DNA from 2 places in the Bacillus tuaregi genome. Region 2 is predicted to be linked to the other one. Evidence: riboswitches for the same ligand, from Rfam matches in the RefSeq annotation. Region 2 holds a riboswitch; the other holds the start of a gene.
The links. Region 2 has a riboswitch for cyclic di-AMP ahead of BQ5321_RS07900 (dicarboxylate/amino acid:cation symporter). Riboswitches for the same ligand answer to the same signal wherever they lie in the genome.

Region 1 (15,485 bases), 2.7 Mb from region 2:
CCTATTTATTTTATTGGCTTCAAAAAACATGTTACCTTTATTATAGGAATATTTGGTATTTTACTATTTTCTAAATTTAATTTATCTGTTATGAATAGAGAGAAAATAAATATGGAGGGAAACCTATTATGGAATTCATTGTGAGTAGCCTGGCTTTAGAAACAATTAAAAAAATATTAGAAAAAGACAATAGCAAAAAGGGAATCTATGTATACTTAGCTGGTGTAGGCTGTGGGGCTGGAGGCTCAGCAAGTTATTCCCTCGCACCTGTAGAACAGGAAGAAGGAGAAAATGTCGTAATTATCGAGGAAATTCCGTTTATTTATGACAATCTGATGTTAAAGCATACCGATAAAATATCGATAGATTATAAGCCTTCCAAATATGACAAAGAAATCTGGTTGCAACAATTTATTGTAAAGGCTGTCTAAGAAATAAAAAGGGAGACCCTCTAAAAACTGAGTTCTTCCTTCTTTATTTTAAGGATAAAAATCGGAATGCACGACTTATAACAGGAGGAACAGTGGATGCATGATTTTCATCCCGACCTTCATTAAAGTCTATGCTGTTGGTGAACGGCTTTAGGGTATGGTATATCTCTTTTGCATCATCCACCATAAGGCCTTCATGTTCACCTGCTGGAAAAAACTCACTAATTAAATTCTCCCGTCGAATTTGCGTCCGGATTTTTATCGAGCTCGCTCGATAAACTACCTTTTAAAAAATCCGTGACATCCGCCGGAGGCTTAACTTCATTCAGCCGGGGTTTGAACCCTCACTGAATCGAAGTACAGTTTGCATTCCTCCCTCTCTTGTAGAAGGGGAGGACTTCTGTACCTGTCGCAAGCTTTCGGTACAAAAAGCATTTGCTGAATGAAGTTAAAATTGGAAATCTTATTTTATCTTTCATCTGGAAGACACCTTGCTGCTTGCTTTATCGATTTGATATAATCAAAACTATTTTCCTATAACTACATTTTCCTTCATTTGATTGTCGATGAGCTGGCGATTCCGTTTATGAAAAATCTCATTATGAGAAGAAACCATTCCTTTTTCTTCTGCATCTGGTTGTATATACCGCTTCGCCTTATTAACGGCATTCACCGCATCCTGGAAAGCGCCTGCAATTAAATGGACTTTTCCCTCGTAGTCAATTACATCACCTGCCGCATACAAGCCTGGTACACTTGTTTCGCAATAAGCATTTCCCTTAATATAGTGATTCTCTACCATTTCAATCTGTAAATCACTTTCTTCAAGGAGTGCCTTTTCTCTGACATAACCATGGTTCACCACCACTTCATCTACAGTCATATAAGTAACTTCACCTGTACGATTATTAGTCAGCTCGACCATATCAATTGATGTACCCTTAGTATCGGGCAGCAGCTTCGTAATTTCTGTATGAAAGAAACACTCAACAGAGCTATTTAATAGCTGAGATACCTGGGCCTCGTGTCCATTTAACGCATCCTTTCGATAGGTAAGATACACTTTTTTAGCAATAGGCTCGAGTTCATTAGCCCAATCAACTGCTGTATGACCACCACCAGAAATTACAACAATCTTATCCTTGAATTTTTTTAATGATTTAATCGTGTAATTTAGATTTGAACTATAAAAGGTTTCAGCTCCATCAACCTCAAGCTTCTGCGGATTAATAATCCCTCCACCAATTGTCACAATCACTGCTTTAGATAGATGTACCTGTCCTGATTCTGTCTCTAATAAAAACAGTCCGTCTTTGTTTTTTACGATTTTATTAACTTTTTCCCCTAAGACGACGGTAGGTTGAAAGGTTAGTGCCTGCCCAATCATCTGCTGGATTAATTTCTCTCCTAAAATAGGTGTCATCGCGCCAACATCCCATATCATTTTTTCAGGATAGACATGTACCTTTCCACCTAACTGGCTTTGATATTCAATAACCTTTGTTTTCATTTCACGCAAACCGCTATAAAAGGTTGAGAATAGCCCTGCTGGCCCCCCACCAATAATTGTCACATCAAAAATTTCTGCCTCTATCATTACATATCCCCCTATAAATATTATGCAAACTCCTCATTAATTGAAAACGATTATCATTATCATAATATGATTTTAGCAAAGTCTGAATACTTTTTGAATGGATAATTTAAAAAAATTAAAAAATCAGGCAACTCCCCACAATGGTTAGTTGCCTGATTTTTATATTCTTTTCTCCACAAACATGTATATTTTATTGATTAACTTCCTTCTTGTCCAAAGTGATCCAGCAATGCACGCACTTCATCTGTTGATTTCGTGTTCATCAATCGATTTCTTAGTTCAGCAGCTCCAGGGAATCCTTTGACATAAATTTTGAAAAAGCGATGAAGCCCAGTCATTGAACGTGGCAGTACTTCCGCATATTGATCCTGAAGATCAAGCTGTAGTCTTAAAAGATCAAGATGTTCTTTACTACTATGCTCTTTTGGCTCTTTTTCAAAAGCGAAAGGATTTTTAAAGATACCTCGCCCAATCATCACACCATCAATACCATATTGTTCAGCAAGCTGAAGCCCCGTTTGACGGTCAGGAATGTCTCCATTGATTGTTAGTAGTGTATCTGGTGCAATCCGGTCACGTAATTTTTTAATTTCTGGGATTAACTCCCAGTGCGCATCTACTTGGCTCATTTCCTCTCTTGTACGTAAATGAATAGAAAGATTGGCAATATCCTGTTTGAGGATATGTGTTAGCCACTCCTCCCATTCCTGAACCTCCTTATAGCCAAGTCTTGTTTTCACGCTGACAGGCAATCCTCCTGCTTTTGCTGCTTGAATTAAATCGGCTGCAACGTCTGGTCGAAGAATAAGACCGCTACCTTTCCCTCTCGATGCTACATTCGGTACAGGACAGCCCATATTAATATCGATGCCTTTAAATCCTAGCTCTGCCATACCTATACTCATTTGACGGAAATAATCGGGATTATCTCCCCAAATATGTGCCACAATCGGCTGCTCATCTTCTGTAAACATCAAACGACCACGCACACTTTTTATTCCATCTGGATGACAATAGCTATCAGAGTTTGTAAACTCTGTGAAAAATACATCCGGTCGTCCGGCTGCACTCACTACATGACGAAAAACAACATCTGTTACGTCTTCCATTGGTGCAAGCACAAAAAATGGTCGTGGTAAATCACGCCAAAAATTATCCTTCATTTATATTCAAATCCTCTCATTATGGACATGTAAGACAAAATATGGTCCTCAAAATAAGTATCAAATTCGCCCGTCGAATTTGGGTCCGGATTTTTATCGAGCTCGCTCGATAAATTACCCCTAAAAAATCCGTGACATCCGCCGGAGGCTTAACTTCATTCAGCCGGGGTTTAAACCCCCACTGGATCGAAGTACTATTTGCATTCATCCCCCACTTGTAGAAGTGGAGAACTTCTGTACCTGTCGCAAGCTTTCGGTACAAAAAGCATTTGCTGAATGAAGTTAAAGATTTCCCGACTACTTTAACAGTTATACCATAATTCAATCCATTTTATTAAACTGTAGAAGTATTCATTTTATATATTTTTCACAAGAAAAAACTTCAAGTAGAAAAGGCAGTCAAAATCTAGTAAGATATCCACATGTGACATTAGATAAGGGGTTAAAAAAATGAGCGTATTAAACGTACAAAATTTAAGTCACGGTTTCGGTGATCGTGCGATTTTTAATGATGTGTCCTTCCGACTTTTAAAAGGAGAGCACGTTGGACTAGTTGGAGCAAACGGTGAGGGTAAGTCTACCTTCATGAATATTGTTACGGGGAAGCTGCAGCCCGACGAGGGGAAAGTTCAGTGGTCAAGAAAGGTTCGTGTTGGTTATTTAGATCAGCATGCTGTCCTTGAAAAAGGTACGACGATGCGCGAAGCTTTGAGTACTGCTTTTCAATACCTTTTCGATGCTGAAGCAGAAATCAATGAACTTTATGCCAAAATGGGTGATGAAGGCGCTGATATCGACGCATTACTTGAAGAAGTTGGAGAGCTACAAGAAACGTTAGATAGTAATGACTTTTATCAAATTAATGCAAAAGTGGAAGAAGTTGCTCGTGGTCTAGGCTTAGACGATGTGGGACTCGATCGAGATGTAGATGACCTTAGCGGTGGGCAGCGTACGAAGGTTCTGCTTGCTAAGCTTTTGCTAGAAAAGCCTGAAATCCTATTACTGGACGAGCCTACGAACTATTTAGATGAACAGCATATCGAATGGCTGAAGCGCTATTTACAGGAATACGAGAATGCATTTATCTTGATTTCACATGATATTCCATTCTTGAACAGTGTGGTTAACTTGATTTATCACATGGAAAATCAAGAGTTAAATCGCTATGCTGGTGACTATGATAGCTTCTTAAAGGTATATGAAATGAAAAAGCAGCAGCTAGAATCTGCTTACAAGCGTCAACAACAGGAAATTGCTGATTTGAAGGATTTCGTTGCTCGTAACAAGGCAAGTGTGGCGACTCGTAATATGGCGATGTCTCGTCAGAAGAAGCTCGACAAAATGGACATTATTGAATTAGGGAAAGAGAAGCCGAAACCAGAGTTTAATTTCAAAGAAGCTCGTTCATCTAGCCGTTGGATCTTCGAGACAGAAGATCTGGTTATTGGTTACAATGAACCACTTTCTCGCCCACTGAATTTGAAAATGGAACGCGGACAAAAAATTGCATTCGTCGGTGCAAATGGTATTGGTAAGTCTACTCTATTAAAAAGTATTCTAGGGTTAATTAATCCCATTTCGGGTAAAGTGGAGCGCGGTGACTATCAATACATCGGTTACTTCGAACAGGAAGTGAAACAGTCTAATTACAATACTTGTATTGAAGAGATTTGGAACGAGTTCCCAAGCATGAATCAAGCCGAAGTCCGTGCTGCACTTGCAAAGTGCGGGTTAACGACGAAGCATATTGAGAGTAAAATCGAAGTCCTTTCTGGTGGCGAAAAGGCTAAGGTTCGATTATGTAAAATTATTAACACTGAAACGAACTTATTAATTCTAGACGAGCCTACCAATCACTTAGATGTGGACGCAAAGGAAGAATTGAAGCGTGCTTTAAAGGCCTATCGCGGAAGTATCCTGATGGTATCCCACGAACCTGATTTCTATCGTGAAATTGCGACCGATATTTGGAATTGTGAGGATTGGACGACGAAGGTGTTTTAATGAAAGATGAAGGGGTACACAGTGAAATCACTTGTGTACCCCATTTTTATATAACATTGAAAGAAGCTCATCCCAAACTTTCATTCTATTGAAAAAATAAAAGCACAAACCATTAGCTTTGGTCTGTGCTTTTACTATTTTATGACTCCCAAAAATATTATGAAGCTTTTCTAACTACCTCTACTTCTTCAACAGGAGGATTGAATTGACCTTCCCATTTCGCTACAACAATCGCTGCTAGCGAGTTTCCTACTACGTTAACTGCGGTACGTCCCATATCAAGAATACGGTCAATACCAGCAATAAATGCTAGCCCCTCCGCAGGTAATCCAATCGTACTAAATGTAGCGAGTAACACGACAAAGGATACACCTGGTACTCCTGCCATTCCTTTAGATGTCACCATCAAAACTAACATTAACGTAATTTGTTGCCCAATGCTTAGTTCGATACCAAACATTTGTGCAATAAAGAGCGATGCGATGGCTTGATATAAAACAGAACCATCTAAGTTGAAGGAGTAACCTGTTGGAATAACGAAAGAAGCAATATGCTTCGGGCTTCCTGCTTGCTCCATTTTATCCATTATTCTCGGTAGCACGGTTTCCGAACTTGAGGTTGAGAATGCTAAAATCAATTCTTCTTTAATCATCTTTAATAATTTAAAGATATTAAATCCAACAATTTTCGCCATTAAACCTAACACAACGATCACAAAGAAAATCATGGTTCCATAAACAGTAATAGCCAGCTTTCCTAAAGGAATGAGTGATGAGAAACCATACTTAGAAATCGTTACACCCAGTAAGGCAAAGACACCTATTGGTGCATACTTCATAAAAAGGTTTGTCACATAGAACATGGCTTTTGCCGTACCTTCAAAGAACCGTAGTACTGGTTTTCCTGTATCTCCAATTGCCGCAATTCCAAGACCAAACACAACCGCAAAGAAGATTATGGCTAACATATCACCTTCTACCATCGCTTGTATTGGGTTTGTTGGTACTATATGCAAAAGGGTATCGGCGATTGTCTTGCTTTCTTGCTCTTCCGATGTTTGGACATAACCCGAGATATCACTTTGCTGTAGGCTGTCCATATTTAGTCCAGCGCCAGGCTGAAAGATATTAGCGGAAACGAGGCCAACCGCAATGGCAACCATCGTCATACCAATAAAATAAGCCAATGATTTACCGCCAAGCTTACCAACCGATTTGATATCACCAACACCAGCAATGGCAACGATAATCGTTGATAAAACAATTGGGACAACAATCATTTTAATTAAACGGATAAATAGATCGCCCATTGGTTGTAAAACACTTTGTGCCGTTTCATTACCGTAGAAAATTCCACCCACAATTATACCTAAAATAAGGCCAATAAAAATTTGATTAGCCAAACTTAATTTAAACTTTTTCATCCATTACCCCACCTTCTTGTTGTTAAATATATACTTAGGCAAGGGAAACAAAGGTGATTTAACTTCCAAGGAATGAAGTTAAGCCTCCGGCGGATGCCTCGAATGTGATATAAATGAAAATTGACCAACAAAAAAAGACACAGGTTGTGTCAATTCGCACGATTATATCCTTTATTCACTTGTTCCCTTTAAACGCTTACGAGGTTAGCTTTCGGGTTGGGACTATGGAAACAGTAAGCCCCTCCAATAGATAGGATTCACCCCACGCAGAGATTCTACGAAAAAATTGGGTCCCCCGCTCTTAAATAAGATTAAGCGAAATAATATAAATTATTTCTATGAATTACAATGTTATTATACTAATAAAACTTTATTTAGTAAATGGTAGGCAATTCCCATCTGAATTAGAAATTCTAAAATAAATCTTCTGATAGTTTTAAAGGCAACCCCCAATGGAATAGTTGCCTGATATAAGGTGAGCTCTACATGATTTTATTGCTATTTCAGAATATCTAACTATGTGATTATTACTTATCTTCAATCGCCATTATCGCTTCTGCACATTTTATGCCGTCAACAGCACTAGACGTGATTCCTCCGGCATATCCTGCACCTTCTCCACAAGGATATAACCCTTTGATGTTTGACTCAAAGGTCCGCGGATTTCGTTTAATGGTCACTGGTGATGAGCTTCGACTTTCTACCGCTGATAAAACGGCATCATGTCTGATAAAGCCTGCAAGTTTTTTATCCATTGCCCTTAAACCCTCTTTTAAACTATCGACGATAAAATCATCAAGACATTCTCTTAAATCTGTTGGTGTAACACCTGGGTTATAGGTTGGGATAATATCACCAAGCTGTTTACTACCTTTGTTTTCCAGGAAATCCCCGACCAATTGTACCGGTGCAAAATAATTGCTGCCACCAAGTTCAAATGCCTTTCTCTCAAGCTTTCTTTGAAACTCGATAGCTGCCAAAACCTCTCCATTAAAATCCTTTGGTGTGATAGAAACAAGCAAGGCACTATTAGCATTTTCACCACTTCTTGCGCTATAGCTCATACCATTTGTTACGACTGAATTTTTTTCTGATGCGGCAGCCACAACATGACCCCCAGGACACATACAAAACGTGTATACACCTCGACCATTGGCAAGATGTGCATTCAATTTGTATTCAGATGCACCAAGTAATGGATGATTGGCAAAGCTGCCGAATTGCTGTAAATCGATATCTTTTTGGTGGTGTTCAATTCGTACTCCTACAGCAAAGGGCTTCGGTATCATCTCTACACCTAAATCCTTTAACATATAAAACGTATCTCGAGCACTATGCCCTATCGCTAATATGACAGCATCGGTCTCTATGGCATCTGACACTCCTTGTCTATCTAACAGCACTCCTTTCACTTTATCATTTTCGATTATCAGTTCCTTCATTTTCGTTTCAAATCGTACTTCCCCACCTAGTGATTCAATTTTCTTACGAATATTTCTCACTACATCGATTAAAATGTCCGTGCCAATATGGGGCTTTGACAAATATGCTATCTCTCCTGGAGCACCGGCTTCTACAAGTTCCTTTAACACTTTCGGAATTCTAATATTTTTTATACCTGTTGTTAATTTACCATCTGAAAATGTTCCTGCTCCACCTTCACCAAATTGGACATTGCTATTCGGTTCAAGCACACCATCTTTCCAAAATTTTTCAACGGCCATTTTTCTTCGGTCGACGTCCATTCCCTGCTCTATCATAATCGGGTTTAATCCATGTTCGGCTAATATCAAGGCACTGAATAGTCCAGCAGGTCCACTGCCGACTACGACTGGACGAGTTGTTTTTTGGGTTTTCTTGATTGTATATTCCATTGGTTCGTAGGAAGAAACATCCTTTATTCCTAAATACACTTTCTCGTTTTCCATTTCCACATCAACAGAATAAACAAGCCGTACATTATGTTTTTCCCTTGCGTCAATTGACTTCTTAGAAATACGAAAAGACAATATTTTGTCGAGTTTAACCCTTAAGATTTTCTGGATTTTCTGAGCTAAAAGTTCATTTTCCTTACTTGGTTCAAAATCAGCACGAAGCTTTATATTACTTATTCTTAACATGTTAATTTCCATCCCATATTATATTTTGCTGCTTTTTTAATATACGTCACCTCGTTAAATACTGCTGTGATAACAGTTACTCTTTTATATATATTTGTTTTATATTGGATAAAAAAGGAAGTGCCGCAGAGGTAGAAACTCTGTAGCACTTCCTTTTTTATCTCATTTGGTTTGTCATTAGCACCAAAATCTTCCTGAATAGTTATACTATATTGATTACAATATTTCGATATACCCTTCTGTTCCATGCACCCGAATTCGTTGCCCATCTTTTATCCGTTTATTGGCATTTTCCACTCCGACAACCGCTGGTAAGCCATATTCACGAGCTATAACGGCTCCATGGGTCATCAGTCCCCCAACCTCTGTCACTAGGCCGTTTATAGATACAAACAGCGGTGTCCAGCTAGGGTCTGTATAAGCGGTCACTAATATATCTCCAGACTCTAAATCTGCATCTTCTATGTCTAAAATGACACGTGCTCTTCCTTCTACAACCCCAGAAGAAACAGGTAGACCAATAATAGCATCGGCTGGGATATTTTCTCGCTTGTACTCACCCATAATGATTTCTCCATCAGACGTCATCACACGTGGCGGAGTTAGTTTTTCATATAATTTATATTCGTTCTTTCGATTGCTAACAATCTGGTAATCCAGTTTTTTTGTACGAACGACTTCGCTAAGTTCTTCTATGGTGAGATAGTATATATCTTTTTTATCATGAATCACTCCCTCTTGTACCAATTTTTCAGCTTCTTTCAGTAAAGCCTGTTTATAGACAAAGTAGCGACTAATCATGCCATATTTGGGATATTCCCTAAACCCACTGAAATTGCGGATTAGATCGATCCTTTGTTTTGTTTCTTTCACTTTTTGTTCACCATCTGGTAATTGCTTCAATCGTTCTAATAACTCTTGTTCTTTTTCCATAGCCTTCATGCGTCCCTGCTCAAATTTCAGCTTGCTAGCAGCAGGCTCAAAGTTTTTGATGTTATTAAGAATGATTGGGACAAGTGTACTTGGTTTTTCGCTCCAGCGTGTTTTAGTCATATCAATTTCCCCAACACATCGCATACCGTATTTGTTAAGATATGTTAAGATGGCTTCCCGAGCTTTATGTCCACCATCAAGCTTTTCGAGGTCGTCCAAAAAGTTATCATCTTTGACATGTTGTAGATACTCAATGACTTCAGGATAAGGACGAATTACATCTGCGACATCCAAAAGCTCTAGACCCATTTCCGAAGTTATATTATTTGGTACCGATTGAGAAAGGATATCTGCTACGTTTTTTTCACCTAACCACTTGCTCATTTTTTGATTTATCCATGTTGAAGCTGCCATAGCATCCATAATCACACCCATACGAGGGTCAAATAAATACTTCTTTAATTGCGGGATATCATCTTTAATAAAATCAATTAAATCTGAGCCCGATTTCGTTTGGATATTTTGTTTTAACTCTTCTATCGACTCTTGACTACTCTTTATTGATTCAAAAACAACTTTGAGGGTGTGTTCAATTTGTACTTGAATATCCGTAGACGACATCCCCTCATTACTTTTATCCGGACTCGGTCCCTCATTATAATTGGGTAACGATTTAATATAATCTCCTCGCTCTACTATGGTCATAAGTGCGTCTTTTATAAGTGGATCGGACTGCCCCAAGGCATCTATTATGTTATCTCTACTCTCAGATGAAGCCAACATAGGTGTTACATCAACAAACAATCTTCCGCCAGCTTTACACATAGGTGCAGGAGTTGTTAACAGAAAAATAGACAATCCTAATGGTTTCATAGGATCTGTCATCATTTGTTGATGACCAACAGATACATAAACATGATTTTCTTCATCGTTAGCTTCCGGAATCGGGTATAAAGTCGTAATAGGACGACTTTGGACAATATAAAAGGTATCATCAACCAAACACCATTCGATATCCTGCGGCTGACCAAAATGGGATTCGATTTTTCTTCCTATACGTGCTAATTGTAAAATCTGCCCGTCTGTAAGAGTTTGGGTCTTTTGCCGATTCGGATCAATCTGTCGTGCCTCTGTCCCACCCTCCTTTAATCCATAGATTGCCAATTTCTTGGTTGCTATCATTTTATCAACGATTTGATCTTCCTGTACTTTATAACAATCGGCAGAAACCAAGCCAGAAACCAGTGCTTCTCCAAGCCCAAAACTAGCATCAATTGATAGGAGCTTTCGGTTTGAGGTAATCGGGTCAGCGGTAAATAGAATCCCGGAAGCCTGTGGGAAAACCATCCTTTGAATGATAACTGATAAATAGACTTGAGCGTGGTCAAATCCATTTTGCATACGGTAGATGACCGCTCGATCCGTAAATAAAGAAGCCCAGCATTTACTAATATGCTGCAAGATAGAATCGACGCCAATAATATTTAAATAGGTGTCTTGTTGACCAGCAAAAGAAGCATAGGGCAAATCCTCAGCAGTTGCACTAGAACGAACGGCATAAGCCTGCTCTTCTCCATACTTGGAAAGGAAATCAGCAACGGCATTCACGACATCGGAAGGAATTTCTACTTCCATAATCATTTGTCGAATCTTTTTGCTGACTTCACCAATTTGATCTCGATTTTCTATTTTGAGCTCGGTTAGTTGCTCCAATAATTCTTGATACATATCGTTTTGTTCAAGGGCTTTTCGAAATCCCACTGTTGTAATACAAAATCCTTCTGGTACTTGTACACCTTGTATTTTTGATAATTCCCCTAAATTAGACCCTTTTCCGCCAACAAGCAAAAATTGTGGTTTCTCTATTTCCTGAAAGTTCAATACCAATGAACTCATTCGACACTCTCCTATCCATTCATGTTTTATTGATTTTATCAGTAGTAAACAGGAATATGCAGTCTATATTTACTATGTTTCAAATGCTATAATTAATGTAGGAAGAGTTCTATTTTGAAAAAAATAATTCAATTTACATGAGGATTTATCTCACTGAGGATGACTATTAAAAAAAAGAAACCATTCAGGTTTGGCTGACCTTTATATTGATTGACTTTATCACTTCACACAAAAAACCGACTGTACTTTTTACAGTCGGTTTTCTAAATAACGTCATAAAGTGCTGCCTTTTAAAACTGTTTTCTAAACTAAAGTTGTATAGTACCTTATTCTGAAAAATCCCAAGCTGGATTCCAGACGACTTCCCATAAATGTCCGTCTGGGTCTTGGAAATATCCAGAATATCCACCCCAAAAGGTATCATGTGCTGGAACGGTAATTACCGCACCAGCTTCCCTTGCTTGATCCAATACCTTATCAACCTCTTCTTTACTCTCAACATTATGACCAATCGTAAATTCAGTTGGACTCATCGGCGTTTGGTTTAGACTTGTGTCATGTGCGATATCTTTCCGCTTCCAAATGGCTAGTTTCAATCCAGAATGTAAATCAAAAAACGCAACAGCGCCATGCTCAAATTCTTGTCCTACGATTCCTTCTGTCGGTAGACCGAGTCCCTCCTGGTAAAATTTCAAAGACCTCTCCAGGTCATCTACACCTATTGTTATTACAGAAATTCTTGGTTTCATTTCAAACCTCCTCACGAATTTATTCTTAACATACCATATAACATAAAGCCATTTGAAGTTTTGCTCACTTAAGAGTGCCTGTCACGACCCGTTTGGTACAAAAAGCATTTGCTGTATGAAGTTAAAAATCATTGGATTAGTGATGAATAATTACCTTTTTTCGATACCCTTTCCACGCTGTTAGTAAAAGATAGCTTATCCCGGAAAGAAGAATTATCGATGCCCCTGAAGGAACGTTTAACTTATAGGAAATCCAAAGTCCTGTTAGTGAGAAGAAAAGACTGATACTCGATGTAAGTATCATCATTGTTTTTAAGTTATTGGTAAAATACTTTGAAATTGCAGTAGGTGCTGATAGTAGAGCAATAACAAGAATAAATCCGACGACACGAATAAGAATAACTACCGTTAAGGCAATTAAGAAGAAAAGTAAATATTCAAGCCACTGTGTTTTTACCCCTTGTACCCTCGCAAACGTATCATCAAATAAATATGCTTTATACAAATTAAATAAGGCTGAAATAAAGAATACGACAATCGCATCTAATGCTAGCATCATCCATAAATCACTTTTGCTTACTGTTAAAATATCACCGAATAAATATGTTGACATATCTGGTGGATACCCAGGCGTAAACGCAATAAATATAATTCCTGCAGCCATTCCGATAGACCAAAAAAGTGCTATAAGTATATCAGCGTTCGTTTGTTGTCTGCGCTGAATGGTTGCAATTCCAAATGAAGCAGCCACAGCAAATAAAAGTGCACCAAGCATTGGAGTAATACCTAAAAAATAGCCAAGTCCAATACCGCCAAATGCAGTGTGTGCGATCCCACCAGACATCATGACCATTTTTTTCTCCATGATGATGGTCCCAATAATTCCACTAACAATGCTTATTAAGATTGCACTCCATACCGCGTGTTGTAGAAATTCATATTCCAATAAATCGTGAATCATTTTTCTCCCTCCAGATGGTGTGCTAACACTCGATGAGGAATACCGTGTGCAATAAGTTCAACAGGACATCCATACATTTTTTCTAGAACTTTAGATGTCATATTTGGTTTTCCATGATAATGAAGCTGCTTATTTAAGCACGCTATTGACTCTGAATATGAGGCAATAACATTCGTGTCATGTGTAACAAGGACTATTGTTTTTTCATTATTTAATTCCTTCAATAATTCATAAATCATCGTTTTTGATTCCGAATCCACACTGGCTGTTGGTTCATCGAGTATTAGAATTTCAGGATTACCAGCCAGCGCCCTTGCCAGCATGACACGTTGAAGCTGTCCACCGGATAACTGACCAATCTGGCGGTTTTTTAAATCAAATAAATCAAGCTTGAGAAGGATATTGTTTGCAACGTTCAAATCTTCTTGACTAAACTTGTGAAAAAAACCACTTTTTTTTGTTAAACGACCCATTAGAACGACTTCTACTACACTGATAGGAAAGCTACGATCAAATTGAGAAAACTGAGGGATATAACCAATCACCCCATCTTCCTTGCTACCTGTAGTTCCTTTAATATTGATTCTCCCGGAAGTGGGCTCTATAATCCCAAGGATAACTTTCAAGAGAGTACTTTTTCCGCCACCATTGGGGCCTATTATGGTTAAAAAATCTCCTTTATTAACCGTTAAAGATATATTATCAAGAGCAAGAACATCATCGTAATAAACGGTTAAATCACTTATTTCGATCACTGTTTCCATTTCCTATCACAGCTCCTGTGCTTCTTTAAATGTCTGTGCCATTAGCTTTAAATTTTCTACATAATCCGGTGCTAGCGGTACTATCTGAACAGTTCTACCATTTATCTCTTCAGCAGTAGCTTTTGACTGAGAGCTATCTATCTCAGCTTGATAAAAAATAACACGGATCCCCTCTTTTTTGGCTATATTAACAATCTCCTTTCTTCTTTGAGGGGTTGCTTCTTTTCCATTCTCTTCAATAGCTATCATCTCTAGGCCATAATCTTCAGCAAAGTATCCAAATGCTGGATGATACACGATGAATTTCTTTGAATCTAACTTCGATAAGATTGTCCTAATTTCTTTATCAGCATTAGAAATTTGTTCGATGTAGTCAGCAGCATTATTTTGGAATTGATCTTTCTGATTCGGGTATTTTTCTGAAAGTTCATCCGCTATTTCCTGAACGATAACCTCTGCCCTTTTTGGTGACAACCATATATGTTGATCTCTCATTCCAGATTCAAACTGCCTTTCTGGATATTTTTCTGCTACACTTTTTTCAAGGTGAACAATGGTCATTTTAGGATTAATGTCTTTTGCCTTTGATAAAACATTTACCTTTTCAGTTGGAACACCTATGCCAAAATAAACATCTGCATCACTAAATTGTTGTAACTCTTTAGGTGACGGTGCATAGTTTGCTGGATTTTTTCCAGGCGGGATCATCACCACTACCTTAGCAAAATCACCTACCACTGCTTCCACCCAAGTTTTTTGCGGTACAATGGAAACTGCAATCATTGGCTTTTTATCTGTTTCCCCTCCTGATGTCTCATTAGAATCACTAAGGCCTTCTGAGCAGGAAGTTAATAGTGTGGTTAAAAAGAAGAATAAAAATGCCCCAAATATTTTTTTCATTTTCATTATCCTCCAAGCTAAATATTTTAAATAGAATTATTTATTCATAACTTTTAGTAAAGTTATTTCATGGAACATTAATCAAATTCGCCCGTCGAATTTGCGTTCGGATTTTTATCGAACTCGCTCGATAAACTATCTTTAATAAAATCCGTGACATCCGCCGGAGGCTTAACTTCATTCAACCGGGTTTTAACCCCCATTGAATCGAAGAACCATTTGCATTCATCCCCCACTTGTAAATGTGGAGGACTTCTGCTGAATGAAGGTAAATTACATTATTTCGTTCTTTACTAGAACCACGTTATTGTTAATCGTAATCATTACGATTAATGAATTATAAATACTCAATCAGTCTGTAGCCTCCTTACTATCTCATCAAAATATACGTACAGTTATTCAGTTTAATAGTGCACATAATAACCTTTGCACAAAAAAAGATAACATTTTTTTCATATAAACAAAATCAATATATCTTACTTAAAATAAAAATGAGGGATTACCCCTAATAGTGCCTGTCACGACCCGTTTTTTGTTGAACTTT
Region 2 (15,485 bases):
TCGGAATCAGCAATAATCGATAAAGCAGGTAAATCGCCAGTGGTTTCATTTTCTTGATCAGTGGGTTGAGATGAATTACAACCAGTTAATATGAGCATAAAAGCAAGACACAACCATTGCCGTGTTGATCTCATCTTCATAACCTCCATCCCGTTTGGGTATATTGTACCAATTCCTTCGTATTAAGTGATGGTATTAATAAGTAATTTCGGAAATATGACACAATTATTTGTAAGCCCTGCTCGATTATGAATACATTTGATTTATCACTGTCAAAAAAAGCCGAATCCTATAAGAAGGAGACGGCGTAATCATACTATATTATAGAATTACCTTGGCTATCATTTTTGTGGTCACAAAAACTCACTTATTTTAGCTTGTTTAATTCCAGCATTTTTCAAGGCTGAAGACAGGCTTTTTGCAAAGGTTATTGCGCTTTTTCCGTCACCATGGATACAAATGGTATCCGCTTGAATAGTAACTTCCACACCTTGAAGAGAGCGCACTTTTCCTTCCTTAACCATATTGATGACCTGGTTTACAGCGTCATAGGAATCTGTAATGAGAGCATTGGGTACGGTACGTGAAGTAAGGGTACCATCCTGCTGGTAAGTACGGTCGGAAAATACTTCGCTTGCTGTCCGAAGTCCAACTCGCTTCCCGGCATGAATTAGTTCACTCCCTGCTAAACCAAAAAGAATTAATTCTGGGTCAATTTTGTAAATAGCTTCTGCAATCGCTGTGGATAAACCAGTATCTCTGGCAGCGATATTATACAAAGCACCATGTGGCTTTACATGCTGTAGTTTTCCTCCTTCAGCCTTCACAAAGCCATATAGAGCACCAATTTGATAGACAATTAAATCATAGGCCTCCTGTGGCGTAATATTTATTTCTCTCCTGCCGAAGCCAATGAGGTCCTGAAAGCCGGGATGCACTCCGATTCCGACTCCCTTTTCAAGGGCAAGCTGGACTGTCTTTCTCATTGTTGCCGGGTCACCAGCATGAAAGCCGCAGGCAATATTGGCTGATGTAATATAATTAAGGATTTCTTCATCTAAGGCCATTTTATAGACTCCAAAGCTTTCTCCCATATCACAATTTATATCAACTACTTCCATGCTGTTATCCTCCTAATAATGAATGAACTCTATATTTTAATTGTTTGATTTTGCTTTCCTGTTCTAGTAATAGAAGCTGCGCTTCCTCCAGTGAAATATTTTTAAAATGAATTGTGTCAAGTGGTTTAGCCTGTGCTAGCAGCGATAAATCTACCGAAGCAATTTCACCTATTTTGGGGTAGCCGCCGGTTGTCTGCCTGTCAGCCATGAGAATAATCGGATTACCATCGGCAGGGACTTGAATCGTACCGAATGTTACAGCTTCTGATAGTATTTCTACTGATTTATCTAGCTCTAGTGGAGGTCCATTTAGCCGATACCCCATGCGGTCAGATTGAGGTGTGATTTGGAAGGAGCCTGTCGAAAGAATTTCTTGGCTTTCCTTTGTAAAAAGAACTGTTTGCCGCCCTGTTATGAAACGAATAACAGGAAAATGCTCTATTTTTGGGATAAGCTGTGAAGAAATCGACCATTTTGCCTCTATAAATGGAGCCTGGTTTTCCTTGTTATGCCATTTTGCTAGTAACTTATAGGTTGGGTCTGGCTTCTTTACAGTATGCAGCAGGTCTCCTTCTCTCAAAGGTCTTCCTTGAAAGCCGCCAAGGTTGGCTCGTAGATATGTCGAACTACTATCCATAATGGTTGGAATTGAGAAACCACCGGCAATAGCTAGGTAAGCACGACAGCCGGAATGTGGTTGTCCAAATTTTAGTACGGCCCCTTTTTTTACAAAAACAGGTCGCCACATTCGGACAGGCTGGTTAGAAATGGACGGAGAAAGGTTCCCTCCACAAATTGCAATCAATGTATCCTCCTTAAACTGTATAATGGGTCCTAGCAAGGTTATTTCGATAGTGGCTGTGCTTTCTTCATTTCCTACTAAAATATTAGCAAGTCGATGGGAAAGGGAATCCATTGCTCCGCTTGTAATGATGCCATATTTTTGATAACCAAACCTGCCTAGATCTTGAATGGTTGTAAGAAGTCCAGGTTTAATGATTTTCAGCATAGCGGTTCATCTCCTCACTTTCTATAAACTCTTCCAAGGAAATGGCCGTAAATTTTACTTTATCCCCTGCTTTTAGTAATGTAGGAGGATCTTCATGTGGGCGAAATAATGAATGCGGTGTACGCCCAATAATCTGCCAACCTCCAGGTGTCTCAAGTGGATAAACGCCAGTTTGTTTACCGGCAATTCCTACGGATTGCGCGGGGATTTTTAATCTGGGTGTTTTTTTTCTAGGTGCCGAAATCTTTTCTGACATTCCGCCTAAGTAGGGAAATCCTGGTGCAAAGCCAATCATGTACACTAAATAATCACCAGAAGTATGAATCTCGATGACTTCTTCTGGTGTTAAACTATTTAACTTTGCGATGAATTCGAGGTCGGGACCTAAATTCCCACCATAGCAGACGGGGATTTCTATTGTTCTTGGTTTATATTCATCAGTGCCAGTGAGATTGGATAATATCTTACTTATCTCTTCAGCAGCATATTGATAGGGAAGCATTCTTCCCTGTGTTACACGAGCTATTTTTATAGGATGATAAAAAATAGTAATGGTCGTAAAGGAAGGGATGTATTCAATTATCCATTCAGGCTGATATTTCTCAAGAAAAGCAGAAATTAACCGGATCTTCTGATGCGTAATGGTGGAGATGTCGCTACCAAGCTCAATGATTATTCCTTGATCCCCCTGTGGAAATAGTTTGTAATCCATAATACCTCCAGAAAAATGTAATATAGGAAAATATCATCATGAGGATTCATAAGAAAGCCTCTATGAAAGTATAGAATAGTCTTATTATAAAGAAAATTCAATTCGAATTAAAGTGAACTTAGGCGCTGAACTATTGAATAATATATATATATTATCAGTCAGGAAAATGTTAGAATTTTAAATACATTTAAAATTATTCTTCTTCTTTCTGACATCCTTTTGAAATCAAATGATTCACGGGTTAAAATAAGTATAAATACAGTGGGGAGATATAAATATGAAAAAAAGAGTTGTGATTACCGGTATTGGTGCTGTTACTCCGGTAGGAAATGATGCTGAAGCATCATGGGAAAGTGTTATAAAGGGTCAGTCAGGAATAGCTCCTGCTATCATGATTGATGTAGAAAAAGTAGATGTGAAACTGGCTGGAGAGGTTAAGGGATTTACTCCAGAGGATTTTATTGATCGAAAAGAAGCAAGAAGAATGGGGCGTTTTAGTCAATTTGCTGTTGCAGCCAGTAAAATGGCGGTAGATGATGCTGGTCTTCAAATTGGTGAAAATGTGGAGCCTGAACGTGTTGGTGTTTGGATTGGTTCAGGGATTGGCGGTTTAGGTGAGTTTGAAGAGCAATATCGAAAGTTTCTTGATAAGGGACAGAGAAGGGTAAATCCGTTTACCATTCCAATGTTTATTCCTGATATGGCTGCTGGAAGAGTATCCATTGAATTAGGTGCAAAAGGGATGAATAATTGCTCTGTAACAGCCTGTGCCTCTGGCTCGAATTCAATTGGCGATGCTTTTCGCGAAGTTCAGAATGGGAATGTAGAAGTGATGGTTGCGGGTGGAACAGAAGCCTCCATTACCGAAATGACCATTGCCGGCTTCTCTAATATGACCGCACTATCTACGAATCCTGATCCAGACACAGCGTGCCGCCCGTTCGATAAAAACCGTGATGGATTTGTCATTGCAGAAGGAGCAGGAATTATTATTTTAGAAGAATTAGAGCATGCGCTTGCGCGAGGGGCTAAAATTTATGGAGAGCTAATAGGGTATGGTGCTACAGGTGATGCTTATCACATTACGTCGCCTGCACCTGATGGCGAAGGGGCTGCCAGGGCAATATTGTTAGCATTAAAGGATGCTGCCATATTACCTGAACAGGTTGATTACATAAACGCACATGGAACCTCCACACCATTGAATGATCTATATGAGACAAAAGCAATTAAAAATGTTTTTAAGGAGTATGCATACGAGCTGTCAGTCAGCTCAACAAAATCTATGACAGGTCATATGCTTGGTGCAGCAGGCGCAGTTGAAGCAATCTTTTCGCTTTTAGCCATTAGAGACAGTATCATGCCTCCTACTATTCATTATGTAACAAAGGATGAAGACCTTGATTTAGATTATGTGCCAAATACGGCAAGGGAGAAGAATCTACAAATTGTATTATCCAACTCCTTTGGGTTCGGTGGACATAATGCCACGCTTGTGTTTAGAAAGTATTCAGAATAGATTGATGGAGTAGAGGCTGTGTACATCCGAAATTTTCCCATAAATATTGACACTTGAAAATGGATATGTTATTAAATTAATATCACAATTAGCACTCTGAATGGTAGAGTGCTAATTGATATGTTTAATAAATGGTTTAACTGCGTACACTTCACCTAGTTTTAAATATGAAAGGAGATGCTGACATGGAAAAGAAACAATTCCAAGCAGAATCAAAAAGGCTGCTAGATTTGATGATTAATTCTATTTATACTCATCGGGAGGTCTTTTTAAGAGAATTAATTTCGAATGCTAGTGATGCGATTGACAAGATTTATTATAAGGCATTAACAGATGACACTCTACGGTTTGATCAGGATAGCTACTACATAAAAGTAGAGGCTGATAAAGAAAATAAAACCCTGAAAATCATGGATACGGGTATTGGAATGACTAAAGAGGAGCTGGAAAACAATCTCGGAGTGATTGCCAAAAGCGGCTCGTTAGCCTTTAAAAGTGAAAATGAATTGAAGGACGGATATGATATTATCGGTCAATTTGGTGTAGGATTTTATGCAGCATTCATGGTTGCTGATGTTGTAACAGTTATTAGTAAGGCGTTAGGTAGTGATGAGGCATACAAATGGGAATCAGAGGGAGCAGATGGCTATACGATAGAACTGTGTCAAAAGGACTCAGTCGGAACAGAAGTCATTCTGAAAATTAAAGAAAATACTGAGGAAGACCGTTTCGATGAGTTCTTAGAGGAATATCGTTTAAAAGAAATCATCAAGAAGTATTCTGATTTCATTCGTTATCCAATAAAAATGGATGTAACCGTTAGTAAGCCAAAGGAAGATAATGATAACGAATATGTTGATTTTGTTGAAGAACAGATTATCAACAGTATGGTTCCTATTTGGAAAAAAAATAAAAGTGACTTGACAGATGAGGATTACGAGAAATTTTATCAAGAAAAGCGATATGGCTTTGACAAACCGTTAAAAACAATCCATACAAATGTTGATGGTGCGATCAGATACAATGCCATTTTGTTTATTCCTGAGAATATTCCTTTTGATTATTACTCAAAGGAATATGAAAAAGGCTTGGAACTTTATTCAAATGGTGTACTCATCATGAATAAATGTGCTGATTTGCTACCAGACTATTTCAGCTTCGTAAAGGGAATGGTAGATTCTGAAGATTTGTCACTAAATATATCAAGGGAAATGCTTCAGCACGACCGCCAATTAAAACGGATTGAGAAAAATATCAATAAAAAGATTAAGAGTGAGCTTTTGAGCTTGATGAAAAATGACCGCGAAAAATATGAGAAGTTTTTCAATTCTTTTGGCAGACAGCTTAAATATGGAGTTTACAGTGATTTTGGAACTCATAAAGAAGTTTTACAGGACCTACTCATGTTCTATTCTTCAAAAGAGAAGAAGCTCATTACGCTTGATGAGTATGTCTTAAGAATGCCAGAGGAGCAAAAATATATTTATTATGCTACCGGTGAATCAAATGAACGAATTGAAAAGCTTCCGCAGACAGAATTGGTTGCAGATAAAGGCTATGAAATTCTTTACTTTACAGATGAAATTGATGAGTTTGCAATTAGAATGCTGATGAATTATAAAGAAAAGGAATTCAGGTCAGTTTCAAGCGGCGATCTTGGTATTGAAGAGGATCAAACAGATTCAGCTGAGGAATCAAATGAAAATGAGGATCTGTTTGAAAAGATGCAAAATATTCTAGCGGGCAAGGTAAAGAATGTTCGTATTTCAAAACGATTAAAAACGCATCCGGTTTGCCTGTCCACTGACGGTGAAATTTCTATCGAAATGGAAAAGGTTCTAAATGCGATGCCTGACAATCAGGGTATTAAAGCAGATAAGGTATTAGAAATAAATCCTCATCACGAAGTCTTCGAAGCCTTAAAATCCGCTTTTGAAAAGGATCAAGAGAAGCTAGCATTATATACGAATCTCCTATATAATCAAGCCTTATTGATTGAAGGTTTGCCAATTCAGGATCCAGTTGAGTTTACTAACGATATCTGTAAAGTGATGGTATAATGGTAAAAAATGGTCCCGTACTTTAGAAGGTACGGGGCTTTTTATATTTCATAAAATTAATTTGATGGATTATTTTATGAAATATAAATAATATTTAGTCAATACATAGTACACTGATATTAGGATTTAGTATCAAGTAGGAATGCGAGGTATCGATATGGGAAAAATGACTGCGCCTGAACGTGGTTGGGCTTTTTATGATTGGGCAAACTCGGCATATACCTTGGTCGTCGTCACCGCTATCTTTCCACTCTATTTTAAAGCGTCTGCGACAGAAGCGGGAATAGCAGCATCAACGTCAACGGCTTATTGGGGGTACGCGAATTCGTTTGCAACCCTGTTAATTTCTGTTTTAGCGCCAATATTAGGCACCATTGCAGATTTCAAGGGCTATAAGAAACGGCTTTTTATAATCTTTTCATCATTAGGGGTTCTTTTTACGCTTTTATTAGCTGTCGTACCAAGTGATCAATGGCTTCTACTATTAGTGTGCTTTGTGGTTACATCAATGGGTTTCTCGGGAGCAAATGTTTTTTATGATGCCTTTCTTGTTGATGTCACAACCGAGGAAAGGATGGAGCGTATTTCGGCCAATGGATTTGCACTTGGGTATATTGGAAGCACTATTCCATTTATTGTATCCATCGGAATTATATTATTATCCCAACAAGGGGTTATTCCATTAGCAACAACTACTGCAAGTCAGGTTGCGATTGCCATTACTGCCCTGTGGTGGGGACTATTTACCATACCGATGCTTAGGAATGTGGAGCAGAAATACTATAAGGAACATGTTTCAAATCCAGTTTCTACAAGCTTTAAGCAGCTCTTTACAACATTGAAAAATATTAAATTATATCGTCCTTTATTCATCTTTTTACTTGCGTACTTCTTCTATATTGATGGAGTCCATACCGTTATTAATATGTCGACCGCCTTCGGTTCTGACCTAGGGATTACTTCTACTACTTTATTAATTGTTTTATTTGTTACGCAGGTTGTTGCGGCTCCTTTTACGGTCCTGTTTGGTAAAATGGGTGGAAGATATGGCGAAAAGACGATGATTATGATTGGAATTATGGTTTATATTTTTATTTGCTGCTATGCCTATTTTCTAGACACAGCATTGGATTTCTGGCTCCTAGCCATGCTTGTAGCAACCTCTCAGGGTGGAATACAAGCAATGAGTCGCTCCTACTTTGCGAAGCTTGTTCCAAAAGAGTCATCAAATGAATTTTTTGGGTTTTATAGTATTTTTGGGAAGTTTGCAGCAATCATAGGCCCGGTATTAGTTGGGGCAGCGGCACAAATAACCGGCAGTACAAACAGTGGAGTATTTAGTCTTGTGATCCTATTCATTATTGGGGGTATCTTATTATTACGTGTTCCAAGACAAGCTGTATCAGCATCAAATACCTAATAACCTATTCTAACCTGTGCGATTTTGTGTACAGGTTTCTTTTGTGAAAAAAAATTTTACGTATGAGATGCTTGACAAGGAAAGAACTTTTTTGTAATAATTATATTAGAAAAGTTTAAGAAAATACTTGAATATAATAATTTCATAGCTAATTCGCTTAATCTATTTTAGAGCGGGGGAACCAATCGTACATTACATGTACATGGGGTGAATCCTTTATAAGGTAGGGTACTCTCAAAACCCGAACCCGACAGCTAACCTCGTAGGCCATTTGAGGGGTCACTGGCATATTATTGCACAGGGTTATTTCCTCTGTGTATTTTTTATTCTCAAAATACAGTGATTGAATAGCAAATGAGATTCATTAGGATGAAAAATTCAACAAAATCATTTTAAGATAGTAATAGAAAAGGAGGAAACTATATTGAAACTATCAACAAAAATTATTCTTTCCCTTATTGCAGGAGCCGCTGTAGGTTTAATTATGAATTTATTCACCGGAGATTTTTTCCCTCAAATTGACCAATATGTATTTACTCCACTTGGTAAAATATTCCTTAATCTAATTAATATGCTGGTTGTACCTATTGTATTTGTTTCTATTACATTGGGAGCAGCAGGGTTGGGTGACCCCAAGAAATTGGGACGTATTGGTTTAAAAACGATAAGTTTCTTCCTAGTTACAACTGCAATAGCCATTTCCATTGCCATTGCTTTAGCCTATGTTTTCCAACCTGGTGCAGCAGGTGAGTTTGATTTATCAACAGCAGAATTCAATGCTGCCGAAGCACCACCAGTTTCGGAAACACTTTTAAATATTATCCCGACAAATCCAGTTCGTTCATTAGTAGAAGGTAATATGCTCCAGATTATTGTTTTTGCAGTTTTTATAGGATTAGGTATTTCTGTCCTTGGTAATAAAGTAAGGGGCATTATGAACCTCTTCGAGCAAGCGAATGATATTCTGATGTATTTGGTTAATACCGTTATGAAGTTTGCTCCTTTTGGCACATTTGGTTTAATTGCTTCAGCTGTTGGAAAGCAGGGCTTTGACGCTATGAAGGCGATGGGTCTTTATATGTTTGTTGTGTTATTGGCTCTCTTTGTTCATTTTATTATTACTTACGGCGGTTCTGTAGCCCTGCTTGGTAAACGTAATCCCATAAAATTTATCAAGGACTTTGCACCAGCCATGAGTGTAGCCTTTAGTACTTCAAGTAGCAGCGCGACGCTTCCTGTTTCAATGAACGTTGCACAGAAAAAGCTAAAGGTTCCTGAATCTATTAGTAGTTTTGTACAGCCGCTTGGCGCAACTATTAATATGGATGGAACGGCGATTATGCAGGGTGTTGCGACGATTTTTATTGCTCAGGTGGTTGGTTCTGAGCTAACTTTTGTTCAATTAATAACAGTTGTGTTAACAGCTGTACTAGCAAGTGTTGGTACTGCTGGTGTACCTGGTGTAGGTCTGGTTATGCTTGCTATGGTATTGCAAACAGTCAACCTGCCGGTAGAAGGAATTGCCTTAATTATCGGGATTGACCGTTTGCTTGATATGACAAGAACGGCTGTTAACACAGCAGGAGATGCTGCCTGTGCCGTCATTGTGGCAGAGACGGAGAAAAGAAGAGAAGAAAAACAAAGCAATATTAACGAAGAATTGCTTGAAGAAGCAGTTTAAGCTAAAAGCCTGAATCTGACCTTGAGAGGTCAGATTCAGGCTTTTTATATTTAGCGTGCCCAGCAAGCCGTTAATTGCTAATTGGTGAAAGTCCAATCTGAGTAAGTACCAAGACGCTCAGTAGCTGACAGGCAACTGGTGAAGAAATTCTAAGGTTGAAGCCCTGTGACAAAGTAACTCTCTAGCAGAGTGCGAGCAAACTAACAGGTTGTAACATAAAGTGAATCCTGCCGTCTCGTCAAAAGAACCCACCTACGGTGGCTAAAGAGAAGTCGAGCCTTGTGAATATGGGCGAAGACCATGGAAGGTGTGAAGAACTTGGAACAGCAGTACCGAAGAATCTCTCGGGGTAAGGGGAACGACATGTTAGGAAAGTAGTTAACGGAACTGGGGATACCCTCCTCATCACTTTCTCAAGAAAGTAAAGCAGAAACCTATAAGTGCAAACGAAATGGTAGATGGATGAGAGGGAGTCGGAGGGGGTCATAGTACCAATGATGACAATGACAACACAACATTGTCTAGGGAAGGACGGCGTTAGCCATTACCCTACTTCGTTCATATGTCAGAAGGAGGTAAGAGTCAGTGAATGTCAGGAAAATGACTAACTACACCAATAATGTAAAAGCTCAAGAACTCTGGAAGACGTTATATCTTTGTGCCAAGGAATGTCCAACTCGAAGATTTCACGCTTTATATGACAAAATCTATCGTCCTGATATTCTATGGGAAGCGTGGCAACGTGTGAAACGTAAGAAAGGAAGTGGAGGTGTCGATGGACAGACGATTGAACAAATCGTCTCGGAGTACGGTGAGAAGAAATTTATGAACGAACTCTATCTAGAATTAAAGGAGAAACGTTATCACCCTAGTCCAGTCCTAAGAACCTATATTCCAAAGGATGATGGTAAGAAACGTCCATTAGGAATTCCTACTATTAAAGACCGAGTCGCACAAATGGCAACGAAAATGGTTATTGAACCAATATTCGAAGCTGACTTTCATGACTGTTCGTTTGGTTTTCGTCCAAAACGAAATGCCCATCAAGCAATGGCAAAGATAAGAAAAGCCAGTAAGAAATGTTTTTGGGTAGTAGACGTCGATATCCAAGGATATTTCGATAATATCAATCAACATAAGTTGATGAAATTATTAGAACAAAGGATTAGTGACCGACGGGTTTTAAAACTTGTTCGAAAATGGTTAGAGTCAGGCATAATGGAGGAAGGCAAAATAAGAAATCCGATTACTGGTACACCTCAAGGTGGTGTAATTTCACCTCTTTTAGCGAATATCTATTTAAATACAATGGATATGCTTTGGGAGAAGAAGTTCAAAGACTTGGGTGAACTCATAAGGTATGCGGATGACTTCGTCATCATGTGCAAAACCAAATCACAAGCACTTGAAAGTATAAAGGTTATCCAATCAATAATGGGAAAACTCGACCTTACTATTAATAGAAACAAATCGAGACTAGTTAATCTGTGGAATGACATAGATGGTTTTGATTTTCTAGGTTTTCATAATCGGAAGTTTCCAATCAGACGAAAAGGAGGAAACACGTTATATGTCATGTCACATATACCGAAGAGGGACGCAATGAAGAAAATGCGCTCCAAGATTAAAGCCTACACAGAACCAAGGAATAAATTATTCTTGGACATCAAAGAGTTAGTGAAAGGACTAAATAGGAAACTGCAAGGTTTCAAGAACTATTACCTTATATCAACTCACGCAAAGAAATGGCTGAATCGTATTGACTGGTATGTGTTAGAACGCCTCGTCTTGTTTTATAACAAAAAGAGGAACAATCGAAAGAAGCACGGAAAACTAAAGGATGTTAGAGAAGAAGTTGATCATATTTTAGTGAAATTGGCTGGTTAGACACCGTAAAGCCAAAGAAAGAAGAACGTCGGAAAGCCGTATGAGGGAAAACCTCACGTACGGTTTGATGAGGAGGAACTGAAAGTAAAAGAGATAGCTCAAGCTATCCCTTTGAAATCAGTTTCTTACTCTACTTATCCAGGGAACAAATCAGAGGATAAATAGCGTTCACCTGTATCAGGAGCTAAGCTGAGTACTCTTGCTGAGGGTGGTAGTTGTTTTGCCACCTGAACAGCGAAGTGGGCTGAAGCTGCTCCGGAAGCTCCGACAAAGATTCCTTCTTCTGCTGCAAGACGGCGAGCCATCACCTGAGCATCCTCATCCTCAATGAGTAGTACTTCATCATAAATTTCTCGATTTAAGATTTGGGGAATAAACCCTGGACCTGTTCCGGGGATTTTATGAGGACCTGGTTTACCTCCAGAAAGAACTGGAGATCCAGAAGGCTCCACTACGAAAATTTTTAGTCCCGGAATCTGTTTCTTTAATTCTTCCCCTGTTCCTGTAACAGTGCCACCCGTTCCAGCTGTCAGTACTAGTGCATCTAGCTTCCCTTCAAAAGCCTCCATAATTTCAACTGCAGTTGTACTACGGTGGGCATCAGCATTGGCTTTATTTTCAAATTGCATAGGTATGAAGCTGTCAGAGATTTCAGCAGCTAAGCGATTGGCTTCATCAATAGCACCCTGCATCCGCAGATTAGCTGGTGTCAGAATCACCTCGGCACCATAGGCTTTCATGATTTTAACACGTTCAGGTGTTGCATTATCCGGCATCGTGATGATGCAACGATAGCCCTTTACCGCACTAACCATTGTAATTCCTATTCCCGTATTCCCAGAGGTTGGTTCAATTATCGTACTTTTACCTGGAATGAGTCTACCCTCGGCCTCCGCACGCTCAATCATATTAAGGGCTGCACGATCCTTCACGCTCCCACCAGGGTTAAATGATTCCAATTTCATATAAACATTCGCACCGTTGGAATCCGGTATTTTATTTAATTGCACAATAGGTGTATTTCCTATTAAATCAATGATGGATTTATAGATTTTCATTTTGGATCTTCCTTTCCTTGTCATAAATAGCAATAATTCATATTAGTCTAGTAAGTTTAAGGTCATTTTATAATACGCTTATCAAGAAAACAACCTTACATCTTTTTCTATGATGAAAAATAAAAATTTGGACTTTTATAAATATATAAAAGGAAAGGCGAAAAAACTGTTGACATTATCCTCTGCCATTATATAATAAATATAATTAATCCGATTAAACTAATGAGAATTATATTAAAAGTGTACAATAAGGTGGGTGAGAACATGTTTCTTCATATACACAACGTTCAAAAGAGTTTTACTAATCGTGGTAAGACAGAAAAGGTGTTAAAGGATATTGACCTTCATATTAAAGAAGGTGAGTTTGTTTCCCTTTTAGGTCCATCAGGCTGCGGGAAATCAACATTACTTTCCATTGTTGCCGGACTTACGAAACCTAGCAGCGGTAGTGTTCTGATTGATGATCAAAGAATAACAAAGCCTGGAAAGGATAGAGGGATGGTATTCCAGCAGGCCGCCTTGTTTCCTTGGTTATCAGTAGAGGAAAATGTCATGTTCCCGTTGAAAAAGGAAATGAAAAAGAAGGACGCTCGTGAGATTGCTCATAAATACTTAAAGCTTGTACAGTTAAGTCCGTATGCGAAACACAACCCGCATGAACTATCAGGCGGAATGCAGCAAAGGGTGGCAATCGCAAGAGCATTGGCCATGAATCCTAGGGTTCTGTTAATGGATGAACCGTTCGGTGCCCTTGACGAGCAAACCAGAATGAGACTTCATGATGAACTTGAAAGTATTTGGTTAGAAACAAAAAAGACGATTTTATTTGTTACTCACAGTATTCAAGAAGCGGTAAAACTCTCTGACCGGATCATTGTAATGGGAACCCATCCAGGCACGGTTCTAAAGGATTTACAGGTCAAAATAGAAAGGCCCCGTGAAAAGCATATCCAGGAAATGGCTCAGTATGAACAAATGATTCTGGAGCTGCTTAAAACTGAAATAGATAAAGTGGCAGAAGAGGAAATGAAATATGCGTCTAGCTATTAAACGAATTGTATTCTTTGCAGCTTTATTTGGAGTTTGGGAGCTGATTGTCAGAGTTTTTGATATTCCCAAAGTAATGATGCCATCTCCGACTGATGTAGTACTGAGCCTAAAGGAAAGTTTGGCAGACGGGTCATTATTTCAGGACTTAGGAGCAAGCTTTACGCGTTTATTAATTGGGTTAATGATTGCCCTTGTCATTGGAGTTTTGCTAGGAATTCTGCTTGCTAAGTCCAAAACGGCAGATGAAACACTTGGTGCCCTAATCTTGTCTCTGCAAAGTATTCCGAGTATTGTCTGGCTTCCTCTTGCTATTATGTGGTTTGGACTTAATGAGAAATCGGTCATTTTTATCGTTGTATTGGGTGCTGCTATCGTGATGACAATCAATATGAGAACCGGGATTAAGAATGTGGCCCCGCTCTATATTAAGGCAGCCCAAACAATGGGTTCGGGTGGGATTGACTTATTTGTCCGAGTTGTTTTTCCAGCATCGATTCCTTATGCAGTTACTGGACTTCGACTGGCCTGGGCATTTGCCTGGCGTGCACTTATGGCGGGAGAATTGTTAAGCACAGGTCCGGGTCTTGGTTACACATTAAAATACGCTTCGGATTTTGGACGAATGGATATGGTTATGGCGATTATGGTCGTAATTGGAATTATAGGTGTAACAGTAGATTTACTCATCTTTCAAAGGATTGAAAAGCGTGTCATGGCCAAATGGGGTCTTGAACAGGCAGCGTAAATAAGAAAAGAGAGGAACGAAAAATGATGAAAAAGTGGTTTTTATCTGTATTTATAATATTAGCTGTTGGATTACTTGCAGCTTGCGGCGGCTCTGATGAAAGTTCAAAAGGAGAGTCAGGAAAAGATAAGGTTGTTATCGGTTATTTTCCAAATATTGATCACGTACCTGCGATGGTTGCCCGTGAAAAGGGCTACTATGAAAAAGCATTAGGTGAGAATATTGAAATTGAATACAAAACCTTTCCTGATGGTGGTACGTTTATGACGGCTTTAAAATCTGGTGATATTGATGCTGGTTTAGTTGGACCTGCTCCTGTCATGAATAACTTTACGAATGGAGCAAATGTGAAGGTCCTTGCAGGTGCATCTTCAGGTGGTACGGTTGTGGTAGCAAGTGAGAAAAGTGGAATTAATAGTTTAGAAGATATTGAGGGTAAAACATTTATTACTCCTGGTATTGGTTGTACACATGATGTTCAATTTGAAACCTTTTTAATGGACTTAGGAATGGATAAGCTTGCTTCATCGCGTATCGGTGGGTCTTTAAAGCATGTCACTGGAAACCCTGCTCAGTATCAAGGAATGTTTGAATCTGGTCAGGTTGATTTAGCGGCTGTCCCAGAACCGTGGGCATCGACTTTAATCCTAGCCGGAGCAAAAGAAATCGTAAGCACAGATGACATTGCCTATGGCCATACACTACCAAACACCGTATTAGCGGCAAACGGAAAGCTTGTAAAAGAAAATAAAGAGATTGCTGAAGCACTAGTAAAGGCACAGCAGGAGGCAGTTGATTTTATCAATAATAATAAAGAAGAAGCACAAACGATTGCGATTCAAGCCATTAAAGATTTAACAAAGCAAGAGCTTGACAAAGACCTTGTTGCAAAGGCAATGGAACGTATTAATTACACGACTGAAATTAATGAAGAAGTTTTACAGCAATTTGCACACTCTTCTTTTGAATTAGAATTTCTTAAGGAATCACCTGAATTGGCGGGCTTAGTAGATACCTCATTTTTAAATTAATAATGGCTGACTGCCCTTTGAAAACGGTTATTGTGGAATTCGCAATAACCGTTTTTTTATCATCAGTAAAAGTTTTACAATATGATGAAGTGGTATTAAGAATATCACCGGTATTGATAAAGTTAATATCATGGGTAACCATTGAATACCATAAGTTAAATTATTATTCGATTTGAAATCTATATTTTCCAA

Region 1: it holds a riboswitch for cyclic di-AMP, as region 2 does, so the genes downstream of both, BQ5321_RS20880 (cation:dicarboxylate symporter family transporter) here and BQ5321_RS07900 (dicarboxylate/amino acid:cation symporter) in region 2, are expected to answer to the same signal.

The regions. Positions count from the first base shown of each region.
Region 1 covers NZ_LT629731.1:3,836,679-3,852,163, forward strand. Annotated here, with positions in the region: gene BQ5321_RS20860 (hypothetical protein) at 129-431, shown strand; gene BQ5321_RS20865 (NAD(P)/FAD-dependent oxidoreductase) at 958-2,028, opposite strand; gene BQ5321_RS20870 (tRNA dihydrouridine synthase) at 2,226-3,191, opposite strand; gene BQ5321_RS20875 (ABC-F family ATP-binding cassette domain-containing protein) at 3,642-5,195, shown strand; gene BQ5321_RS20880 (cation:dicarboxylate symporter family transporter) at 5,353-6,618, opposite strand; cyclic di-AMP (ydaO/yuaA leader) riboswitch at 6,796-6,946, opposite strand; gene BQ5321_RS20885 (NAD(P)/FAD-dependent oxidoreductase) at 7,146-8,738, opposite strand; gene ppsA (phosphoenolpyruvate synthase) at 8,955-11,567, opposite strand; gene BQ5321_RS20900 (VOC family protein) at 11,894-12,316, opposite strand; gene BQ5321_RS20905 (metal ABC transporter permease) at 12,453-13,277, opposite strand; gene BQ5321_RS20910 (metal ABC transporter ATP-binding protein) at 13,274-14,041, opposite strand; gene BQ5321_RS20915 (metal ABC transporter solute-binding protein, Zn/Mn family) at 14,048-14,941, opposite strand.
Region 2 covers NZ_LT629731.1:1,168,247-1,183,731, forward strand. Annotated here, with positions in the region: gene BQ5321_RS07865 (ABC transporter substrate-binding protein) at 1-134, opposite strand, end outside; gene BQ5321_RS07870 (5-oxoprolinase subunit PxpA) at 354-1,121, opposite strand; gene BQ5321_RS07875 (5-oxoprolinase subunit C family protein) at 1,126-2,130, opposite strand; gene pxpB (5-oxoprolinase subunit PxpB) at 2,114-2,842, opposite strand; gene fabF (beta-ketoacyl-ACP synthase II) at 3,120-4,361, shown strand; gene htpG (molecular chaperone HtpG) at 4,547-6,421, shown strand; gene BQ5321_RS07895 (MFS transporter) at 6,579-7,841, shown strand; cyclic di-AMP (ydaO/yuaA leader) riboswitch at 7,986-8,124, shown strand; gene BQ5321_RS07900 (dicarboxylate/amino acid:cation symporter) at 8,266-9,522, shown strand; gene ltrA (group II intron reverse transcriptase/maturase) at 10,108-11,409, shown strand; gene cysK (cysteine synthase A) at 11,544-12,467, opposite strand; gene BQ5321_RS07915 (ABC transporter ATP-binding protein) at 12,732-13,517, shown strand; gene BQ5321_RS07920 (ABC transporter permease) at 13,501-14,262, shown strand; gene BQ5321_RS07925 (ABC transporter substrate-binding protein) at 14,289-15,293, shown strand.